DNA from 2 places in the Oceanibaculum indicum P24 genome. Region 2 is predicted to be linked to the other one. Evidence: predicted binding sites of a transcription regulator. Region 2 holds the regulator's gene; the other holds the start of a gene.
What was found. The regulator PhoB, encoded in region 2, activates phosphate uptake and scavenging genes when phosphate is short. The targets are predictions, from matches to a motif close to TNTCATAAAACTGTCA.
Positions count from the first base shown of each region.

Region 1 (6,108 bases), on a different contig from region 2:
GAAATGACCTGCACCAGGATCATCGGCGTGACGATGATCATCAGCGACCGGCCGAACAGGCTGCGCGGCAGGAAGCGCTTGATGAACGGGGTCAGGCGGGCCATTGCAGCCTCAGTCCGGCAGCAGCGCGTAGCCCTTGCCGCGCACCGTCTGCAGATAGCGCGGGAAGCGCGGGTCGGGCTCGATCTTGCGGCGCAGCCTTGTGACCTGCACATCCACCGTGCGCGGATTGCCGGTCAGGTCGAGGCGCTGCGCCAGATCGTCGCGGGTCAGCGTGGCGCCGGGGTTTTCCGCCAGCGCGCGCAGCAGCGCTGCCTCCGCCTCGGTCAGCCGGACGGTGCGGCCCGGGCCGCGCAGTTCCAGCCGTTCGGCATCGAACAGCAACCCGCCGAGCAGAACCGGAGCGCCTACCGCCCGCGCCGGGGCGGCGCCATTGACGCGGCGCAGGATGGTGCGGATGCGCAGCAGCAGCTCGCGCGGCTCGAACGGCTTGGTCAGGTAATCGTCGGCGCCGCGCTCCAGCCCGTGGATACGGTCCTCGGCCTCTGCCATCGCGGTCAGCATCAGAATCGGCACCGCCCCAGTCTGCGCGTCGGCGCGCCGCAGATCCTGGGTCAGGTCCAGCCCGCTCTCGCCCGGCATCATCACATCCAGCACCAGCAGGTCGAAGGAGAAGCTCTCCAGCTTCGCGCGTGCCTCCGCCGCGTCGGCGGCTGTACTGACCAGAAAGCCGTTCTCGCTCAGATAGCGGCGCAGCAGGTCGCGCAGCCGCCCATCATCGTCCACCACCAGGATATGCGGTGGGGCGGCACTCATCTTCCGTCGCGCCCGCGCACGGCCTGACCGGCGGCAACCCGCCCGCCTGCACCGCCTGCCGCCTCCTGGCCCTGCGGGCGGCCCGCCCTGATGAAGCGGCGCTGGTCGCTTTCGTCGATCATGCCGAGCAGCACCTTGCAGAACCCCTCCACCGCCTCGGCGCTGGCTGCCTTGTAGGCGCCGGCAATCCGGGTCAGCTGGTTGGCGGTCAGCGCCTGCTCCAGCGCCACGCCCTTTTCGGTCAGGTGCAGCGGCTTCTGCCGCCGGTCGGTGCGGCCCTGGCGCTGCTCGATATAGGCCTCGCGGACCAGTTGGCTCAGCACCCGGCTGAGGCTTTGCTTGGTGATCTTCAGGATGCGCAGCAGGTCGGTGACGGTGATGCCCGGATGCCGCCCGACGAAATAGATGACGCGGTGATGGGCCCGGCCCATGCCGAGTTCGGCGAGCATGCTGTCCGGTTCGGCGGTGAAGTCGCGATAGGCGAAGAACAGCAGCTCTATCCCCTGGCGCAATTCCTCCTCGCGGAGGAACAGGGGGTTTGCACGGGTTTTTATGTCAACCATGTTGACGTATATCGAACAGAATGTTATTACCCGACTCATGATTTGGGTAATTATCTAACCCTAGAAACGCCAAATCAAATATCTTGTAACCCCTGGGCAGGAATCGCATAGATATGACACTCCTTCCTTTCGACGACCGCGACGGCACCATCTGGTTCGACGGCCAGCTCATCCCCTGGCGCGATGCCAAGCTCCATGTCCTCAGCCACGGCCTGCATTATGCCAGCGCCGTGTTCGAGGGCGAACGTGTATATGAAGGGCGCATCTTCAAATCCACCGAACATTCGGCCCGTCTGGTCCGCTCCGCCGAGCTGATGGATTTCAAGATTCCCTATTCCGTCGAGGAAATCGACCGTTTCAAGATGGAGACGGTTGCCGCGAACGGGATCGTCGATGGCTATATCCGCCCGGTTGCCTGGCGCGGCAGCGAGATGATGGGCGTCTCGGCGCAGCACAACAAGATCCACCTGGCCATCGCAACCTGGGTCTGGCCGTCCTACTTCGCGCCGGAACTGCGACAGAAGGGCATCCGCCTCGCCATCTCCGACTGGCGGCGTCCGGCGCCGAATACCGCGCCGACGGCAGCCAAGGCGGCGGGCCTGTACATGATCTGCACTTTGTCCAAGCACAAGGCGGAGCGAGACGGCTATCAGGACGCGCTGATGCTGGATTATCGCGGCCAGGTGGCCGAGGCGACGGGTGCGAACATCTTCTTCGCCTTCGGCGATGAGCTGCACACACCGACCCCGGACTGCTTCCTGGATGGCATCACCCGCCGCACCGTGATCGAGCTGGCGAAGCGCCGGGGCATCAAGGTCGTCGAACGCGCGATCATGCCGGAAGAGATGGAGAAGGCGGAGCAGTGCTTCCTGTGCGGTACTGCGGCGGAAGTGACGCCGGTCGGCGAGATCGGCCCCTACCGCTTCACCGTCGGCGACATGGTACGCAACCTGATGGACGACTACAGCGCCGAGGTGCGCCGCGCGCCGGCCGCCAAGGCCGCCGAGTAGGGTATTCCACTCGGCCAGGAAAAACCCCCGCCATTGCGATATGGCGGGGGTTCTTGTATCCGCGGCAATGAGTCGAAAATGCCGTGCAAGCTTAGGCATTTTTTAAGAAGTGCCAGCTAGATTAAGACCTATTCTTACTTTTGCGACAGGTCTTAATCCCATGCACTCTCGAAGCTCCGCCCTCAGGGCGGCTGTCCAAAATACTTCGCGGGAGACGCTGGACGGCATCGACCTCACGAGCCTCGCTCTCGACGATCTGCCGCCGCCCGAAACCAAGCGCTGGGTTATCCGGCGCAAGGCGCTGGTCGTGGCCGGCGTGAAGAGCGGCCTGTTGACGGCGCAGCAAGCCTGCGCGCGCTACAACCTCTCCGAAGAGGAGCTGGAAGGCTGGACCAAGCTGGTCGAACGCCACGGCATGAAGGGCCTGCGCGCCACCCGTATCCAGCGCTACCGTATCCGCGAAGTCTGATTTGCACTGGCGGTCGGTGACCGCCCTTCCCTACACTGGGCCTATTATAGACAGGGAGGCCCGGCCATGCACGAAACCGTCACCGAACAGGATCATCACTGGCTGCGCCAGAGTTTCGAACTGGCGCGCCAGGCCCGGCTGAACGGCGACCGTCCGTTCGGCGCGCTCATCGTCACAGCCGAGGGCAAGCCGCTCTTCGAAGGCATGAACAATGTCTATTCGACACAGGACCCGACCGGCCATGCCGAGCTGAACATCCTGCGCGGCATCGGCAAGCACATGACGCCGGAGGAACTGGCCGGCGCCACCATGTATGCTAGCGGCGAGCCCTGCACCATGTGCTCCGCCGCCATCGTCTGGAGCGGCATCGGGCGCGTCGTCTATGGTCTGTCGATCCCGCGCCAGCAGAAGGAATTCGACAACGCGCCGACACGGACGCGGCTGTCGATCCGCTGTGCCGAGGTGGTGGCGTCCAGCAACAAGCCGGTGCCGGTCATCGGCCCGGTGCTGGAGGACGAGATCGTGGCCATCTGGAAGGCCAATCCGCCTCCGAAATGAGCCTTGCCTCCGGCCACCTTCAGGCCGGAAACACCAGATCCAGCCCCTCTTCATCGATACGGATATCCGCCGGCAGGCGGGTGACGATATCGCCATCGCCCTGCACCGGATCGGCAGCGCGGCCGTCGATGGAGACACGGCGCACCGGCATTATGTCGATATCCCGCAACCGGTGCGGAAAACCCAGCATCACTGCCAGGATATAGCGCGCGGCTGCCCAACGCCCACCGCGCCGGAACAGGCAGGCCCAGAGCAGCGGCTCTTCGAGTCTGGCCTCCTGTGCAATGACGAAGGTACCGCCGTAGAAATGCCCCTTGGCGAGGATGATCTGCGCCGCCGTCTCCGGCCGGCCATCGATCAGCAGCCTGTAGGGCTCCGGCGGGCCCAGCCACAGCCGCCGCAGGGTTTCCAGCACATAGGCCCCCTTGCCCAGCAGCCGCTTCAGCCGGTGGTTCACATCCTGCACCACGAAGGCGTCCAGCCCGCTGCCCGCCATGCACAGGAAGTGCCGGCCATTGGCGATGCCGGGATAGACGCGGCGCGGCACGCCTTCCAGGATGCAGCGCGCGATGGAGGCCACATCCTCGGCAAGGCCGATCTCGGCGGCCAGCACATTCGCCGTCCCCAGCGGCACGATGGCCATGGAAAGGGGCGCCAGCCCCTCGGCACGCCGGCGCAGCAAGCCATTGGCCACCTCGTTCAGCGTGCCGTCGCCCCCCGCCGCGACCAGCAGATCGACCTCGTCGGCCACGGCGGTGGCGGCGAAATCCTCGGCATCGCCGCGCTTCGTGGTCGGCACCAGGGTGATGGTGCAGCCGGCTTCCGACAGCAGATGCAGCACTTCGTCCAGCCGCCGGCGCCGGCGGCGTCCCGCGGTCGGATTATGGATGACAAGCAGACGGCGGGACTCGGCCAAACCCTGTTCCCCAACAGCACAAATGCCCAACAGATAGGGCGAAAAGCGCCGCGACCCTACAGAAGCGCAGAAATTTCAGTCAATTGTCATATTTCCGACGCGGGCCGGTAACCGAAATCGGGGCATGTAATGCCCCATGATCGGAAAACCAGATATAGCGGTCTTGCAAGTCGGTCTCCGATCATCTGGTAGTCAGATGAGGATGGCGCGATGAACGCGCAGCGCGGCGTCAGCCATTACCGGTCGATCTGGATTTCCGACGTGCATCTGGGCACGCGCGGCTGCAACGCCGACCTGCTGCTGGACTTCCTGAAATATACCGAGAGCGACCATCTCTATCTGGTCGGCGACATTCTCGACATCTGGCGGCTGCGCCGGTCCTGGTACTGGGTGCAGAGCCACAATGACGTGGTGCAGAAACTGCTGCGCAAGGCGCGCAAGGGCACCCGCGTCGTCTTCGTGCCCGGCAATCACGACGAGATCTTCCGCGAGTATATCGGCCTCACCTTCGGCGAGATCGAGATCGAAGACGAGGTGATCCACAAGGCCGCCGACGGCAGGACCTATCTGGTGCTGCATGGCGACCGATTCGATGGTGTCGTGAAATATGCCCGCTGGCTCGCGCTGATCGGCGACTGGGGCTACAATATGATGCTGCGCGTGAATGTCGGCTTCAACATGGTGCGGCGCAAGCTGGGCTATCCCTACTGGTCACTGTCGGCCTATGTGAAGCTGCGCGTGAAGAACGCGGTGGAATATATAAGCCGGTTCGAGGAGGCGGTCGCCGACGAAGCCCGCCAGCGCGGCGTGGATGGCGTGATCTGCGGCCATATCCACCATGCCGAAATCCGCGAGATCGACGGCATTACCTACTGCAATGACGGCGACTGGGTGGAGAGCTGCACCGCCCTGGTCGAGCATATGGACGGACGCATGGAGATCCTGAACTGGGTCGAGGTGCGCCAGCTGACGACGGCGGCGTGAGGCGGCATGCCCGATAGTCTCGCGCCCGCCTTCAACCTGCCCGAAACCGCCGCTGGCGAGTCGCCACTGCGCATCACCCTGGTGACGGACGCTTGGGCGCCGCAGGTAAATGGCGTGGTGCGCACCTGGACCACGATCATCGGCATGCTGGAAGGCGCCGGACACACGGTCACGGTGATCGCCCCTGACCGGTTCCGCACCCTGCCCTGCCCGGGCTATCCGGAAATCCCGCTGGCCTGGTATCCGCTGCACAAGGTGGCGGGGATGATCCGCGAGAGCCGGCCGGATGCCATCCATATCGCCACCGAAGGACCGATCGGACTGGCCGCGCGCATCCATTGCGGCCGCAAGGGCCTGCCCTTCACCACCTCCTACCACACCAAGTTCCCGGAATATCTGCACGCCCGCCTGCCGGTGCCGCTGGCCTGGAGCTATGCCGGCATGCGCTGGTTCCACAATGGTGGCAAGGGCATGCTGGTGGCGACAGAGACACTGCGCCGCGACCTGGACTCGCGCGGCTTCCGCCATGTCCGGCGCTGGACGCGCGGCGTCGACACCGATCTGTTCCGTCCGCGCGATTATGACCAGCAGGCGCCCGCGCTGCGTGACCTGCCGCGCCCCATAATCCTCTCCGTAGGGCGGGTTGCCGTGGAGAAGAACATCGACGCCTTCCTCGATCTCGACCTGCCGGGCACGAAGGTGGTGGTGGGCGATGGCCCGCTGCTGTCGGAGCTGAAGCGCCGCCATCCCGATGTCGTCTTCGTCGGGGCCAAGCATGGCGAAGAATTGGCA
Region 1 is NZ_AMRL01000033.1:9,539-15,646, reverse strand. It holds gene P24_RS17130 (ATP-binding protein) at 1-104, opposite strand, end outside; gene P24_RS17125 (response regulator) at 112-816, opposite strand; gene P24_RS17120 (MarR family winged helix-turn-helix transcriptional regulator) at 813-1,379, opposite strand; gene P24_RS17115 (branched-chain amino acid aminotransferase) at 1,493-2,389, shown strand; gene sciP (CtrA inhibitor SciP) at 2,550-2,858, shown strand; gene P24_RS17105 (nucleoside deaminase) at 2,925-3,416, shown strand; gene P24_RS17100 (diacylglycerol/lipid kinase family protein) at 3,436-4,332, opposite strand; gene P24_RS17095 (UDP-2,3-diacylglucosamine diphosphatase) at 4,543-5,316, shown strand; gene P24_RS17090 (glycosyltransferase family 4 protein) at 5,323-6,108, shown strand, end outside.
Region 1: the regulator PhoB is predicted to act here: its motif matches at 4,406-4,421, upstream of P24_RS17100 (diacylglycerol/lipid kinase family protein).

Region 2 (6,108 bases):
TGGGAGGAATACACCAGCCGCAATGGCGGGGAGATGAATAACAACCCCTCGCCCGGCAACAAGGCCGGCGGCCTGACCACCATCCTGGAAAAGTCGCTGGGTGCCGCTGCCAAGGGCGGCACGACAAACCTGACCGGCGTGTTCAAATATGCCGAACCGATCAACACCAAGGGCTTCGTGTTCATGGATTCGCCGGGCTATGACCCCTGTTCGGTGACCGGGCAGGTGGCCAGCGGCGCCAACATCGTGTGCTTCACCACCGGGCGCGGCTCGGTGTTCGGCAACAAGCCCTCGCCCTCGCTGAAGCTTGCCACCAACTCCGCCATGTACCGCAAGCTGGAGGAGGATATGGATGTGAATTGCGGCGCCGTGCTGGATGAGGGCATCTCGATCCAGGATATGGGCCAGCGCATCTTCGACCTCATCCTGCGCGTGGCCTCTGGCGAGAAATCCAAGAGCGAGGCCCAGGGTTTCGGCGATGCGGAATTCATCCCCTGGCAGGTTGGCGCCGTAATGTAACGATATGGCGGTTGACCGGCGGCATCCCTGCCGGCCTATGCTGTAGGTTCCGTTAAGCCTTCCGCCAGCCCGAGGCCCCCATGCCCGCAACCCGACTGTCGCGCTCCGCGATCGTCAAGACCAGCCTGCTGCTGTCCCTGCCTGTCGGGCTGGTGCTGCTGGTGCTGGTCGCCGGCGGCCAGCTGAATGGCTGGCCCGCCCTGCTGGGCTGGGCGATTTCTCCCGGCATCTTCGCGTTGCTGGTGCAGCGTCATTTTCAGCGCATTGCCCGGCTGGAAGCGGCGGTTGAGGGCGGTTCGGCGGAGATCGAGCCGAACAGCCCGCTCGCCCCGTTGGCCGGCCGCATCGAATCGCTGCATCGCGTGCAGGCGGAAAATCTGGGCGCCCTGCGGCAGCGCCTCCATGCCGCCCATGTCGCGCTGGAATCGCTGCCCGACCCGCTGCTGCTAATCGATGCCGAGGCAACCATCGTGGCCACCAACCGGGCCGCCCGCGAGATCTTCGGCGAGGCGCTGGCGGGCAGGGCGGTCGCCAGCAATCTGCGCCATCCGGAGGTGCTGAAGGCGGTGGAGACGGCCCTTGAACAGGGGCAGGGCCGCACTGTCGAGATGACCATGCTGGTGCCCATCGAGCGCAGTTTCGCCGTCAGTGTCGAACCGTTGCGCGAACCGGGGCCGGATGACAGCCGGGCGCTGATCCTGATGCACGAGCTGACGGCGATGAAGCGCACGGAGCAGATGCGCGCCGATTTCGTTGCCAATGCGAGCCATGAGCTGCGCACGCCGCTCTCCACGCTGGTCGGCTTCATCGAGACGCTGCGCGGCCCGGCCAAGGACGATCCGGAAGCGCATGAGCGGTTCCTGGAAATCATGCATGAGCAGAGCCTGCGCATGTCGCGGCTGGTGAACGACTTGCTGTCGCTTTCGCGGATCGAGCTGAACGAGCATACGCCGCCGCGCGGGCTGGCCGACCTGTCGCGCATTCTTTCCAGCGTGAAGGCGACGCTGGACATGCAGGCGGCGACCAAGGACATGGACATCCAGCTCGATATCGAGGACGGGCTGCCGCCGGTCACCGGCGACGAGGACGAGCTGGCGCAGGTGGCGCAGAACCTGATCGACAATGCGACCAAATATGGCCGGCCCGGCACACCGATCCGGGTAACGGCCCGGCGCGCCGACAGCGTGCCGGCAGCCTTCCCCAAGGCACCGCATGGCGCGGTCCTGATCCGTGTTCAGGACCAGGGCGAGGGCATCCCGCGCGAGCATATTCCGCGCCTGACCGAACGGTTCTACCGGGTCGACAAGGCGCGCAGCCGCGATCTTGGCGGCACCGGTCTTGGCCTTGCCATCGTGAAGCACATCGTCAGCCGCCACCGGGGGGCGCTTTCCGTCGACAGCCAGGTCGGCAAGGGCAGCGCCTTCACCGTCTATCTGCCGGTCGCCGCATCCGCGGGCTGAACGGCCGCCGCGAAAACCCCCGATTCGATGTCGATGTAATAAAAGCGTCATCGAAACGTAGTATTTATGCCGTGCAAGCCCGTTATTGATAGCGCAGGCGCACGGTCCGCCATCGATCATGCCCTTGGAAAGGAAGCCTCATGCCCACCCATACCGTGAAATCCTTCGACGAGGAATTGAAGCGGCTGATGAATCTCATCTCGCAGATGGGCGGGCTGGTGGAGACGCAGGTGCAGGACTGCATCCAGTCCCTGGCGAAGCGCGACAGCACCATCGCCGAGCGGGTGATCCAGGGCGATCTGAAGATCGACAGCCTGGAGCATGATGTCAACGATCTGACGGTTCGCATGCTGGCACTGCGCCAGCCGCTGGCCGAGGATCTGCGCCGCGTTGTTGGCGCGCTGAAGATTTCCGCCGATCTGGAACGCATTGGCGACTACGCCGCGAACATCTCCAAGCGGTCAGTGGCCCTGAACCAGGTACCGCCGGCACGGCCCGCGACCGGTATACCGCGCATGGGCCGGATGGTGCAGCAGATCCTGAAGGAAGTGCTGGACGCCTATGTCGAACAGGATGCCGAAAAGGCCCTGCTGGTCTGGCGCCGGGACGAGGAGGTGGACGAGATGTACACCAGCCTGTTCCGCGAGCTGCTGACCTACATGATGGAAGACCCGCGCAACATCACGCCCTGCACGCATCTTCTGTTCATGGCGAAGAATATCGAGCGCATCGGCGACCATGCCACCAATATCGCCGAGACGCTGTACTACCAGGTAACCGGCCGGCCGCTGACCGCCGAGCGGCCGAAGGGCGACACCAGCGCGTTCACCGTCGTCGAGCCGGAGAACTGACCTACGGTTTGAAACATTTCCACTGGCCTTTTTCCCTTGAGGCCTGCCGAGATTGGACCACACGATGAAGCCGCTGATCCTGATTGTCGAAGACGAAGCCGCGATCGTCACGCTGCTCAGCTACAATTTGGAGCGCGAGGGCTTCCAGGTCCTCGAAGCGCGCGACGGCGAGGAAGGGCTGCTGCTGGCCACCGAGCGCCGGCCCGACCTGATCCTGCTGGACTGGATGCTGCCGCTGTTGTCCGGCATCGAGGTCTGCCGCCGGCTGCGCCGCACCCCGCAGACCCGCAGCATCCCGATCATCATGCTGACGGCCCGCGGCGAGGAAGGCGACCGGGTACGAGGCCTGAATGCCGGCGCCGACGATTACGTCACCAAGCCCTTCAGCCCCAGCGAACTGCTGGCCCGCGTCCGCGCCGTCATGCGCCGCGCCCGGCCTGCCGCCGATGCCGAGACGCTACGCTGCGGCGACATCGTCATGGACATTGCCGCCCACAAGGTGAAGCGCGGCGACCGCGATGTGCATCTTGGGCCGACCGAATTCCGCCTGCTGCGCCATTTCCTGGAGCATCAGGGCCGTGTCTTCTCCCGCGAACAACTGCTGGATTCGGTCTGGGGGGCGGATGTCTATGTCGAGCCGCGCACCGTGGATGTGCATATCCGCCGGCTGCGCAAGGCGCTGAACGAGGATGCCGAGGGCGACCCGATCCGCACCGTCCGGTCGGCCGGCTATGCGCTGGATGCCGTCGCGCCGCAATTCGCTTGACACTCCATCAGTGCGTCGACTCTATATAAGAAATTAATGTAAAATATTATTTTATTCCCGTTTATCGCCCTGTCATTCCGGCTTTTTCGGCGAGTCTTCGAGCTGGCTCAAGAGCGCCGCGAGCCTCTCCTCGTCCAGGATCCCGATCTTCCGCGCCAGCTGGTGCGCCAGCCTGGTGGCGCTTGGCGACAGGCCGGCCGTGTCGATGGTGACGCGCGGATGGGATATCTCCGCCAGCCGATTCAGCGCTTCCGCATCGTCCCAGATGAGCCCAAAATAACCGCAGATCTGATGGATCAGCCCGTCGGTGGGCCGGCCGCGATGGCCATGCTCCAGCGCCGAGAGATAGGCCGAGGAGACCTGCAGCGCAGCCGCCATCTCCTTCAGTGTAACGCCACGCGCGGCACGCAGCGCCCGCAGCCTTTCCCCGAATGGCGTCATGCCTCCTCCCGCACCCGACGCAGCAGCACATAGAGCGCACCGCCGCCGCCATCCTTTGGCTGGGCATGGACGAAGGCCAGCACCTTCTCGCGGTTGCCGCCCTCATTCAGCCAGCGCGGCACCTCGCGCTTCAGCACGCCAGCCTCATAGCGGCCGAATTCGTCACGCCGCGTCCCCTTGCCGGTGATCACCAGCACGCAGCGCAGGCCGCGCGCCTGCGACCGGGCGATGAATCCGTTCAGTGCCACATGGGCGGCATCCTGCGTCATCCCATGCAGATCGATGCGCGCCTCAATGGCGACCTGGCCGCGTTTCAGGCGCATCTGGCTGCGCTTGTCGAGCCCTGGCGCGCTATCATGCTTCAGGGCCGGCAGGATGACCGGCGCCTTGACCGGCTGTGCGACCGGCTGAGGAAGTGGCTCGTCCTTTGGCACCCGGCCGCGCTTGCGGCTGGCCGGCGCCATGCCTTCGGCCTCGGGGGGGGCGGGAACCGGTTCCGGCGGCAGCTCATCCAGCCTGCCCAACCGCAGGCGCTTATCCTGCGGCAGCGGCTTGGCATCCTTCACGACCTGGCGGAAAAGCTCAGCCTCGTCCTTGCTGGCGCGCCGCCGGGCCATGCCTAGCCGTCGATCAGGACAATGTGCAGCCGGCGCGGTCCGTGGGCGCCCATCAGGATCTTCTGCTCGATATCGCCGGTGCGCGACGGGCCGGTGATGAAATTCACCGTGCGCGGCATGGAATCCTTCGCCTGCGCATCGCGCAGCCGCGCCCAGCCATCCTCGTAGGAACCAACGATCTGGCTCTTCTTCAGCACCACGATATGGGTCTCGGGCAGCAGGTTCAGTGTGGTCGGGCTGTGCGGGCCGGAGGTCAGCATCAGCGTGCCGGTCTCGGCAATGCCGGCAAAGGCCGGGGTCACGCTGGCCGTATCCGGCTCCTCCGCCTTGCCGGTTTTGATAGTCAGGGTCGGGCGCTTGTCCCAGGGAAGGCCGGACAGCCAGGCATCCGGCGCCACGCGCAATTCGGCCGGCAGATTATGCTGCGCCAGATAGTCGGCGATGGCGTCAGGGACCTCTGCGGCATCCGCGACCTGGCTGATGGTGGCCTGCACGCCTTCAGCCATCTCGACGAACAGGGTGACCTGCTGGTCGTGCGGCAGCTGCGCCCGCTGCGGGATCAGGTTCGGCCTGTGCTCCGCGATCCGCTGTTCCAGCTGCGCCGCCGGCTCGCCGTCCAGCGCACTGCGGCCAAGCGACCGGCGGATGCCGGCCAGGATCTGATCGCGCGGGGACATGTCGGGCATCAGGCGGCCCCCTTCTTTTCGCGGTAAAGCTCCTGGAAGGTGCGACCCTGCGGGGCGGGCATGTCGCGCACCGAAGTCCAGCCCCCGGCCAGCGGCAGCGACCGGAACCGCCCCTTATCCCGGCCGAACCGGCCAAGCAGCTTCATGGCAATGCCGGTCAGGCGCTGATAGAGCGCCGGCCGCTTGGCGAAGAACGCCCAGAGGGCGAGGCCCGAGCGGTAGGGGGCCGGCGACAGCTTGCGTTCATATTCCCGCTTGCGCCAATGCCGCATCATCTTCGGCAGCGGAATACGCATCGGGCATACACTCTCGCAGCGTCCGCAGAAGGTGGAGGCGTTCGGCAGGTGCCCGGCCTCCTCGACACCGACCAGGGTCGGGGTCAGCACCGCGCCCATCGGCCCGGGATAGACCCAGCCATAGGCATGGCCGCCAACCACGCTGTACACCGGGCAGTGATTCATGCAGGCCGAGCAGCGGATACAGCGCAGCATCTCCTGGAATTCGGTGCCCAGCATCGCGCTGCGGCCATTATCCAGCAGCACGACATGGAACTGCTCCGGCCCATCCAGATCCTCCGGCCGCCGCGGCCCGGTGGAGAAGGTGGTATAGACCGACATTTCCTGCCCGGTGGCCGAGCGGGCCAGCAGGCGCATGATCGTGGCCGCATCCTCCAGCGTCGGCACAGTCTTTTCCAGGCTGGCCAGCACGATATGGATCCGGGGGAGGGTCTGGGTCAGATCGCCATTGCCCTCATTGGTCACGATGACG
Region 2 is NZ_AMRL01000002.1:203,389-209,496, forward strand. It holds gene P24_RS02915 (UxaA family hydrolase) at 1-519, shown strand, start outside; gene P24_RS02920 (ATP-binding protein) at 600-1,979, shown strand; gene phoU (phosphate signaling complex protein PhoU) at 2,120-2,830, shown strand; gene phoB (phosphate regulon transcriptional regulator PhoB) at 2,895-3,596, shown strand; gene P24_RS02935 (helix-turn-helix domain-containing protein) at 3,669-4,037, opposite strand; gene P24_RS02940 (Smr/MutS family protein) at 4,034-4,654, opposite strand; gene P24_RS02945 (LutC/YkgG family protein) at 4,657-5,340, opposite strand; gene P24_RS02950 (LutB/LldF family L-lactate oxidation iron-sulfur protein) at 5,340-6,108, opposite strand, start outside.